One region of the Micromonospora sp. NPDC049171 genome, then DNA from elsewhere that is predicted to be linked to it. Evidence: riboswitches for the same ligand, from Rfam matches in the RefSeq annotation. Region 1 holds a riboswitch; each other region holds the start of a gene.
What was found. Region 1 has a riboswitch for cyclic di-AMP ahead of AB0B14_RS15855 (NlpC/P60 family protein). Riboswitches for the same ligand answer to the same signal wherever they lie in the genome.
Positions count from the first base shown of each region.

Region 2: it holds a riboswitch for cyclic di-AMP, as region 1 does, so the genes downstream of both, AB0B14_RS18860 (C39 family peptidase) here and AB0B14_RS15855 (NlpC/P60 family protein) in region 1, are expected to answer to the same signal.
Region 3: it holds a riboswitch for cyclic di-AMP, as region 1 does, so the genes downstream of both, AB0B14_RS03120 (hypothetical protein) here and AB0B14_RS15855 (NlpC/P60 family protein) in region 1, are expected to answer to the same signal.
Region 4: it holds a riboswitch for cyclic di-AMP, as region 1 does, so the genes downstream of both, AB0B14_RS14175 (hypothetical protein) here and AB0B14_RS15855 (NlpC/P60 family protein) in region 1, are expected to answer to the same signal.

Region 1 covers NZ_JBEZDJ010000011.1:73,143-75,333, forward strand. The annotation lists gene dcd (dCTP deaminase) at 1-379, shown strand, start outside; gene AB0B14_RS15855 (NlpC/P60 family protein) at 440-1,426, opposite strand; cyclic di-AMP (ydaO/yuaA leader) riboswitch at 1,494-1,629, opposite strand; gene AB0B14_RS15860 (N-acetylmuramoyl-L-alanine amidase) at 1,864-2,191, shown strand, end outside.
Region 2 covers NZ_JBEZDJ010000014.1:40,868-43,058, forward strand. The annotation lists gene AB0B14_RS18855 (alpha/beta fold hydrolase) at 1-387, opposite strand, end outside; gene AB0B14_RS18860 (C39 family peptidase) at 521-1,360, opposite strand; cyclic di-AMP (ydaO/yuaA leader) riboswitch at 1,593-1,734, opposite strand; gene AB0B14_RS18865 (hypothetical protein) at 2,001-2,191, opposite strand, start outside.
Region 3 covers NZ_JBEZDJ010000002.1:82,624-84,814, forward strand. The annotation lists gene AB0B14_RS03115 (carbonic anhydrase) at 1-243, shown strand, start outside; gene AB0B14_RS03120 (hypothetical protein) at 301-1,320, opposite strand; cyclic di-AMP (ydaO/yuaA leader) riboswitch at 1,325-1,455, opposite strand; gene AB0B14_RS03125 (YibE/F family protein) at 1,622-2,191, opposite strand, start outside.
Region 4 covers NZ_JBEZDJ010000009.1:155,132-157,322, reverse strand. The annotation lists gene AB0B14_RS14180 (cation diffusion facilitator family transporter) at 1-435, shown strand, start outside; cyclic di-AMP (ydaO/yuaA leader) riboswitch at 548-679, shown strand; gene AB0B14_RS14175 (hypothetical protein) at 736-1,755, shown strand; gene AB0B14_RS14170 (hypothetical protein) at 1,924-2,191, shown strand, end outside.

The DNA.
Region 1 (2,191 bases):
CGACGGGGAGCCGTTCGTGCTGCACCCCGGCGAGTTCGTGCTCGCCTCGACGTTGGAGGTCATCTCGCTGGGTGACCAGCTCGCCGGCCGACTGGAGGGCAAGAGTTCGCTGGGGCGGCTGGGGCTGCTCACGCACTCCACCGCCGGTTTCATCGACCCCGGCTTCTCCGGTCACGTCACGCTGGAGCTGTCGAACGTGGCGAACCTGCCGATCACGCTCTGGCCGGGCATGAAGATCGGGCAGCTCTGCATCTTCCGACTCTCCTCGCCGGCCGAGCACCCGTACGGCTCGGCGGTCTACGGCTCGCGCTACCAGGGGCAGCGGGGGCCGACGCCGAGTCGCGCCTGGCAGCACTGGCGCACCTGGCCCACCCGCTGAACCCGTGACGACGGGGGCCCGCCGCGACGGATCGCGACGGGCCCCCGGTCCGCGCACTGATCAGCCTGGACGGCCGTAGCTGTGGACCTGACCGTCGTCGGCCCTCTTCATCTTGACCGGTTCACCGGCCTGCGAGGCGTGCACCACCCAGCCGTCACCGACGTACATGCCGACGTGGTGGATGTCGCTGTAGTAGAAGACCAGGTCGCCGGGGCGCAGGTCGCCCTTGCTGACCTTCTTGGTGGCGCGGCTCTGCGCGGCGGCGTTGTGCGGCAGGGACACCCCGGCCTTCGCCCAGGCGGCCAGCATCAGCCCGGAGCAGTCGTACGAGTTCGGGCCCTCGGCACCCCAGACGTAGGGCTTGCCGATCTGCGCGCAGGCGAACTTGACCGCCGTGCCGGCGGCGCCACCGGGATAGCTGGCAGGGCAGGGCGCCGGGCGCAGCGGACCGCCGCCACCGCTGCCGTACACCTTGAGGCGCAGCTTCTGCAGCTTGTCGATCTCCTCGTTGATCTGCTTCTTCTTCGCCGCCAGCTGAGCCTCGGTGCGGGTCAGTTGGGCCACCATCGCGTCGAGCGGCGCCTTCTGCCCGGCCAACTGGTCGCGCAGGTCGGCCACCTCGCGGACGTCCTGCTGCTGGTTGTGCGCGAAGCGGTCGAGCATCTCGAGCTGCCCGACCACCTCGCTGGGCGACCGGCTGCCCAGTACGGCGTTGACGGTCAGCACGTTCTCGCCCTTGTACGCGCGCACCGCCAGGGCACTGACCTTGTCCATCGCGGCGTCGACCTGGCGCTCCAGCGGGGCGATCCGGGCGGCCAGCGCGCCGGCCTGCCTGCGTTTGGCGGCGAGGTCGATCCGGGTGGCGTTGTGCTGTTCGATGATCGGTTCGAGTTTGTTCCAGTCGGCGTCGATCTGGCGCTCGATCTCGGCGACGGACGGGTCGGCGTGGGCCGGCGTGGCGCTGCCGGTCAGGACGACGGCGACGCCGGCCAGTGCGGCGAGCGCGGTGGTGAAGCGGGACCAGCGTGGGCGCGGCGCGATCGACATGGGGCCGGCTGCTGCCGACCGCTCGGACGACGGCCGCGGGGCATGGAGTGCCACCGGGGTTCCGTACTCCTTCTTCCTGACCGCCTACCGGGTTAGCTGACGGGTTCGGGCGGGAAGTCGGCGCCCTACCGCAGTGGCTGCGGATTCACCCCGGGGGACATGGGTCCCCGGTTCGTTCGGAAACGACTCGGCGGTGTCGGTCCGTTACCGCCCGGGCTGGGCGGAGCTGCTATCGGGCCGACAAAAGACCAGAGTAGAGACGCCCGTTACCACTCCGCAACCCGCGCGGCCGTGACACTCCGTACCGATCGGAGAGGAGCCCCGACCACACGCGAAGATTTCTTTCCAGGCAGGTCGACACATAGAAAGGTATTGACGTGGGCTCCCGGGCGGCGCGAAGGTGACCTGACCTGCACCCGTGGAATCTAGGGGGTTCGATGCACCATCCAACCCTGTCCCCCGGCCGGCGCGCACTGCTCGCCGCCGCCGTGGTCGCCGCCGCGACCGCGGTACCGCTACCCGCCCACGCCGCCGCCGCACCCACCGGCGACCGCCAGCAGCAGTACGCCGCCGCGGCGGCCGAGTTCGGCGTACCGACCGACGTGCTGCTCGGCGTCTCCTACCTGGAGTCCCGCTGGGACAGCAACGCCGGCACACCCAGCACCAGCGGCGGTTACGGCCCGATGCACCTGACCGACGCCAGACACGTGGCCGCCCTGCCCACGGCCGGCCACCACGACGCCGGCACCGGCACCGGCACCGGCA
Region 2 (2,191 bases), on a different contig from region 1:
GCGGGCGGCGAGCTCGGCGGCGCGGTCCAGCTCGGCGGGTGACCAGAGCGCCTTGATGCCGAACCCGACCACGGCGTCCACCGGCATCCCGGCGTCGCGTGCGGCCAACGCGAGGCCGACCACGCCGCCCAGCGAGTGCCCGAGCACGACGAGCCGGTCGTCGGGGGCGAGGGCCTGCGCGATCCGCTGGGCGAGACCGGCGAAGGAGTACGACGGCAGCGGCGGTGCCCAGCCGTGTCCGGCGAGGTCCGGTGCCAGCCACCGGCCGGGCCAGTGTTGTTCCAGGTGCGACGCCCAGGGCAGCCACACGTCACCGGTCGCCCCCATGCCGTGCAACAGCAGCAGGACCGGCCGTCGACCGGCGTGACCACCCGATTCGTCCACCACGGCCGCAGTCTCCCACGGTTCGCTGTCCCGGACGAGAGTCGTCGACGGGGGCGTACCCCGGGCCAGCGGGAGAGACGCCGCGGGCGTCGGCCCCTTGTGGGGGACGACGCCCGCGGCGGTCAGGGTGCCCGGGTCAGGCGGAGTAGCCCCGGCTGGTGATCCAGTTGGCCAGGTCGATGGTGGTGATCCAGTACGACGGGTCGGCCGGGTTCGCCGAGTCGGCGATCCGCACGGTGCGACCGTTGTCCTTGTAACCCACGACGGCGATGTAGTGGCCGCCACCGTAGGAGTGCCAGCTGCCGTCGGTGTCGGTGGCGTCGCCGACGACGTTGGCCACCACGCCCCGGCCGTCGGTGATGGCCCGGACGACGTCGGCCTGGAGCCGGTCCATCTGTGCCGGGCTGGGCGCGCCGGGGAACATCCGGGTCCGGTACGGGGAACCCTTCACCTCGGCGTTGAGCGCCCGGGTGGTGTCCTCGGCCGAGTTGGTGCCCATCTCGGTGGTGCCCAGTTCGGCAGCGAGTTCTTCCTGGGTGCGGTCGATCCCGCTGGCGCTGAGCGCGTTGCGGGTGGCCGCCGGGCCGCAGTTGTAGTACGTGTTCTGCGCCTCGTACTCGTAGTCGAGCACCTTGGTCGCGGGCGGCTTCGGCGGCGTCGGCTTACGGGTCAGATCCGGGTTGCTGCTGGCCTTGGCGGCGGGCGCCGCGGCGCTGGTGGCCGGGGCGGCGCTGGACGGCGCGGTGCTGGCCAGCGGGGACGCGTCGCCCTGGGAGGTGGTGGTGTCGCTGCGCATCTCGGCGACCGTGGTCGCGGTGCGCTGAGCGGCCGGGGCGTCGTCGGCGACGGTGAGCAGGGTGCCGGTGGTGGCGGCGAGCACGAGGGCCGCGGCGGAGGCGGCGACGATCTGGTACGGGCGCTCGGTCGCGATGCGGCGGAGCTGGCGCTGCATGGTGTGCTTCACGGGGTCCTCCACGGATCGGGGGGAGAGCGGCACACCGGGGCGCGACCGGTGTCCGGGCAGGCGCCAGCGCGCGGACGGTGGTCCGCGGGTGGTGAACCGCTCAGGGGAACGCCCGGCTCGGCCGGGCGGGAGAGGCGGTGACCCGGGGGTCAGCTCACCGTCACTGGACGGATGAGCGGGGGCACCGCTGCGCCGTGGAGGCGAGGGAACAGCCGAGGGGTGGAAAGGTGCTGCACGAGTTTGGAACTCCTTCCGACACCGCCTACCGGGTTAGCTGACGGATTCGGGCGGGAAGATCGCCCTACCGCGGGCCGTGGCTCGCGGATTCACCCCGGACTTACTGATGGGTCCCCGGTTCGTTGATCACGATTGAGCGGGTCGGCGCGGCGTCGCCTCTTGCGATCGGTTACCGCACCGGACGGGACGACACTACTGGCCCATCCACACCCTGCCAAGCCGGCTTCACCTGCGTAAACCTCAATGGGTGCCACAATTTCTGCGCGTATTGCCGATGACGTGACTCGATGGGACAACCGGTTACGGCGACGCCTACGGTCGACAACCGGACAGGCCGCCAACAATGCGGCCACAATTCCGGGAAAAATCGAGCTGATCGTGCCGGACGCCCGATTCGCAAATCCCGTGACCGGGCTCACATAACGGATCGGGCGCGAAGGGCACGGGCCGGACGCCAGCGTGCCACGACGGCGGGCCGGGGCACCCCACGCACCAGCCGGCGGACGGGTGCCGGGCTCGGCCGCAACCGGGCAACTGCCGCGGCCGCCTCCGCCGCGAGGGTACGCGCCGAGGAGGCGGCCAGGTCCGCATCCCGCCAGGCGGCCC
Region 3 (2,191 bases), on a different contig from region 1:
CCCAGTCTGGCCCGGGCCCGTGCCGAGGGTGTGGAGGACATCGACGGCATCGTCGACATCCACATCGCGCAGACCGTCGAGACGCTGCTCGGGCAGTCGCCCGTGCTGGCCGACGAGGTGGCACAGGGGCGGTGTGCGGTGGTGGGCGTGTCATACCGGCTCGCCGCCGGCGTCGTGCGCCCGGTGGCGGCGGTGCCGGCCGGCTTCGCGACGCTCGACGTGCCGACCGGGTCGGCCGCCTGACACGTCGAGGGCCGCCCCGCCCGAGGCGGAGCGGCCCTCGACGGAGGATCCGGTGGGTCAGAGCAGCGACATGTGGACGTGGTCGGTGTGGTTCGACGGCCCGCTGTACGACTTCCAACCGCTTGCCGGGAACCAGATCTGCCGGTTCCAGATCACGTAGTAGATGCCGAGCCGGTCGGCGTTACGGATGAGGAACGCGGCGACGTTGTTGCCGTACGTCCGGGTGTCCTCGTTGTGCCAGGGCGCGAAGCCGCTCTTCTGTAGCGACCAGTCGCAGGCCTTGCCCTTCGGGTGCTCCCACGGCCCGCCGGGGCGGTAGCAGCCGACGAACCGGTTGAAGCCGGCCCGCTTGACCTCCTTGTACGCGTGCAGCGTGCGAGGCGTGATGCAGCCGGACGTGGTCGGGTCGTCCTCGCTGCACGACTGCGCCTTCCAGTCACCGTCGGCGGTGCGGCCCGGCCCGATCTTGGCGACCGGCGAGGTGGCGTCCACCAGGCCGCCGGTGAAGCCCTTGCCGCCGACCAGCGAGAGCGCCTTGTCGGCCTCGTTCTTCCGCTTGGCCATCACGGCGGTCTGCTTCTGCTGCTCGCGAACCTCGGTGTCGAGGAGGAACTTGGCCTGCTCGGCGCGGGCCTTCACCGCGTTGACCTCGGCGAGCTTGTTCTCGTTCACCATGTTGATCTCGTCGAGCATCGCGGCGCGCTGCACGAAGGTGTCGGGAGCGTCGCTTTCGAGCAGCATCGCGAGCGCGCCGATCCGACCGGTCCGGTACGACTGGGCGGCGATCTGCCCGACCTGTGGTGCCAACGCGTCCAGGTCGGCCTTGGCCCGGTCCACCTCCAGCGCCAGCTCCAGCTGACGCTTCTTGGACTTGTCCAGTTTGGACTTGGCGGCGGAGTAGTCCCGGTTGGCCTGCTCGATGACGTCGTTGAGCAGCTTCGGCTCGCCGTCCTCCTCGTGCCCGGACGGTGTCGGGGTCGTCGGGGCGGCGTGGGCCGGCAGGGGCCCGGCGAGCACGGTCAGTGCGGCGATCACGGCCACCACGGGTGTCAACCAGCGGCGTAGGGGTGCCGTCACAATGTTCCCTTCCGTCGACCGCCGACCGGGTTAGCTGACGGGTTCGGGGCGGAAGTGGCCCCTACCGCTGACGCGGATTCACCCCACATACCTGGGTCCCCGGCTCGCCGGTTGGCGATTGGGCGGTGGCACCGCAGGCGCCGCTTCGCGCCTTCATCGGTAACCGGCAGCGAGGTTACCCGAGAGTCGACTGCGTGAGCTACGCCTGGCTGCCGACCAAAAGTGTCATTTCGCCATAGCGCTGGGTGATCAGTGACGCGGTTCTCAGGGTGGAGATCCGATCTGGTCACGCTGAGGAGTGTCACCATGCCGTTTCCGTGCTCCTGTTCGACTCCGGCCACCCGTCGGTGGCCGTGGATGGGGGTGGGGTCCGGGTCTGCTCCGGCTCGTCGGGTCGAGAGGTTCGCGGTGAGCTGAGGGCGGCCAGCGGCTCCGCCCGGTCCGGCTCCGGTGGCCGCCGGGCGGCGTCGGCGGGCGGTGTGGCGTCGGCGCGTCCGGCGGCGGTCACGATCGCGGCCAGCCCGGTGGTCAGTGGCACGGCGGCGATCAGGCCGAGCGTGGCGACCGCGCTGCGGACGATTTCCTGCGCGAGGAACTCGCTGGTGAGGATCTGCCCGATCGGCCGCGAGTCGGCGGTGAGCAGGAGCAGCAGGGGCAGCGACGCGCCCGCGTACGCCAGCACGATGGTGTTGACAGTGGAGGCGATGTGCGCGCGGCCGACCCGGGTCGCGGCGCGGTAGAGCTGCAACCGGGTCAGCCCGGGGTTGGCGTGCGCCAGCTCGGTGACGGTGGCCGCCTGGGTGACCGTCACGTCGTCGAGCACCCCGAGCGATCCGATGATGATCCCGGCGAGCAGCAGGCCGTGTAGGTC
Region 4 (2,191 bases), on a different contig from region 1:
GTGCTCGGCGACCTGCTCGGCTCACTCGGCGTGATCGGTGCCGCACTGCTCATCGCCGTCACCGACTGGTGGTGGGCCGACCCGCTGGTCGCGGTCGCCATCGGCGCGTTCATCCTGCCGCGCACCTGGCGGCTGGCCCGCGCCGCCGTCCGCATCCTGGTGCAGGCCGCCCCGGAGCACCTCCAGGTGACCGCCGTGCACGACCGGCTGGCCGCCGTCCCCGGTGTGGTGGAGGTGCACGACCTGCACGTCTGGACGCTCACCTCGGGCATGGAGGTGGCCTCCGCGCACCTGACCATGGCACCCGACGCGGAGGTCGGCGCGGTGCTGACCGCAGCGCGTACCGCCCTGCACGACGACTTCCGGATCGAACACGCGACGTTGCAGATCGAGCCCGGCGCCGCCACCGGGGCCTGCGGCTCAATCGAGTGGTAACACCCATTTCCGTGACGACGTGCGCACCTTCCGTCACATCGGCTGCAGCAGCCCCACCGGCACCGGTAGGCTCGGTCCCGGCCTCCACCAGGCGGCGCCCTCCAGGCGCCGGTGGCGGTCGCCGCCTAATCGCCCAACCGGGCGAACCGGGGAACCACGTTCCTGGGGTGCATCCGCGTCAGCGGTAGGGATCTTCCGTCCCGAACCCGTCAGCTAACCCGGTCGGCGGCTGACGGAAGGACATGCGCAGTGGCACCAGCACGACCACCCGCCGCCCGACTGGCGGCCCTGATCGTCGCGATGTTCGCCCTCGGCGTCGCGATCCCGGCCGGCACCGCCTCGGCCGCTCCCCCGACCGGCCTGCGGGCCGCCGCCGCACCCGACTCCGACGAGGAGGGCGGCACCCCGTCGCTGCGCGCCCAACTCGAGGCCGCCAGCAAGGGCTACCTGGACGCCAAACGCGCTCTGGACACCTCCGTGCAGCGGCAGCAGCAGCTCGCCACCCAGCTGAAGACCATCGAGGTCGAGCTGGCCCAGCGCGACGGCAAGGTCGGCCAGATCGCCGGCGTGGCGTACCGCACCGGCCGGCTCGGTGCGGTGTCGGCGCTGCTCAACAGCAGCAGCCCGGAGGGCTTCATGGATCGGGCCGCCGCCCTGGAGGCGGTGGCCGCCAACGAGGACCGGGTGCTGCGCGACCTGCTCGCCACCAAGGACGAGGCCAATCGCACCCGGGCCGCCCTGAACGGCGAGATCACCGAACAGCGCAAGCAGGTCACCGTGATGGCCAAGCGCAAGGAGCAGGCCGAACGCGCCCTGACCGTCGCCAACACGCCCAAGCCTCCGCAGACCACCGCCGACACCAGCTCCAACCGGGGCACCTCCACCGCCAACGCGAAGGCGGCGCCACGCAACTCCGACGGCTCCTGGCCCTCCGAGTCGTGCAGCGTCAACGACCCCACGCCCGCCAACGGCTGCATCACCCCGCGCACCCTGCACGCGCTCAACCAGGCCAAGGCCGCCGGCTTCACCCGGTACGTCTCCTGTCACCGCCCCAGCGGCTCGGGCGAGCACCCGAAGGGCCGGGCCTGCGACTTCGCCGCCCAGACGAGCGGCTTCGGCGGCAACGCCACCGGCGGCGACAAGACGTACGGCAACAACCTGGCCGCGTACTTCATCCGCAACGCCGACCGGCTCGCCGTGCTGTACGTGATCTGGTACCGGCAGATCTGGCTGCCCAGCAGCGGGTGGAAGTCGTACAGCGGCGCCGGTGGCACCCCGTCCACCGACCACACCAACCACGTACACCTGTCGGTCTACTGACCCGGCCGTTCCCCGCAGCGCATGATGCCTGTGAGTCATCGTGATGACTCACAGGCATCACGTTCGTTCGGGCAGTCGCGCGGCGCTGGCCGGCTACGTCAGCGGGCGTACCCCTGATGTCGCCGCTCGTCGGACGACCCGGCCAGAGCCGGCGGGCAGCCTTGCGGTATGCCTCGGATCCCACCCGCCGCCCGCAAGGGCCTTCTCACCCTGCACCTGGTCACGTCGCTGGGCTGGCTCGGCGCGGACCTGGTGCTGCTCACCCTCGGCATCGCCGTGCAGCGGGGCGCCGACCCGGCGGTGCTCTACCCGGTCGGCGCGCTGGTCGGCACCGTCCTGTTCGCGCCGCTGAGCGTCCTGGTGTGGCTCATCGGTGTCGCCAGCGCGCTGCTCACCCCGTGGGGCCTCGTGCGCTACCGGTGGGTGCTGGTCAAGC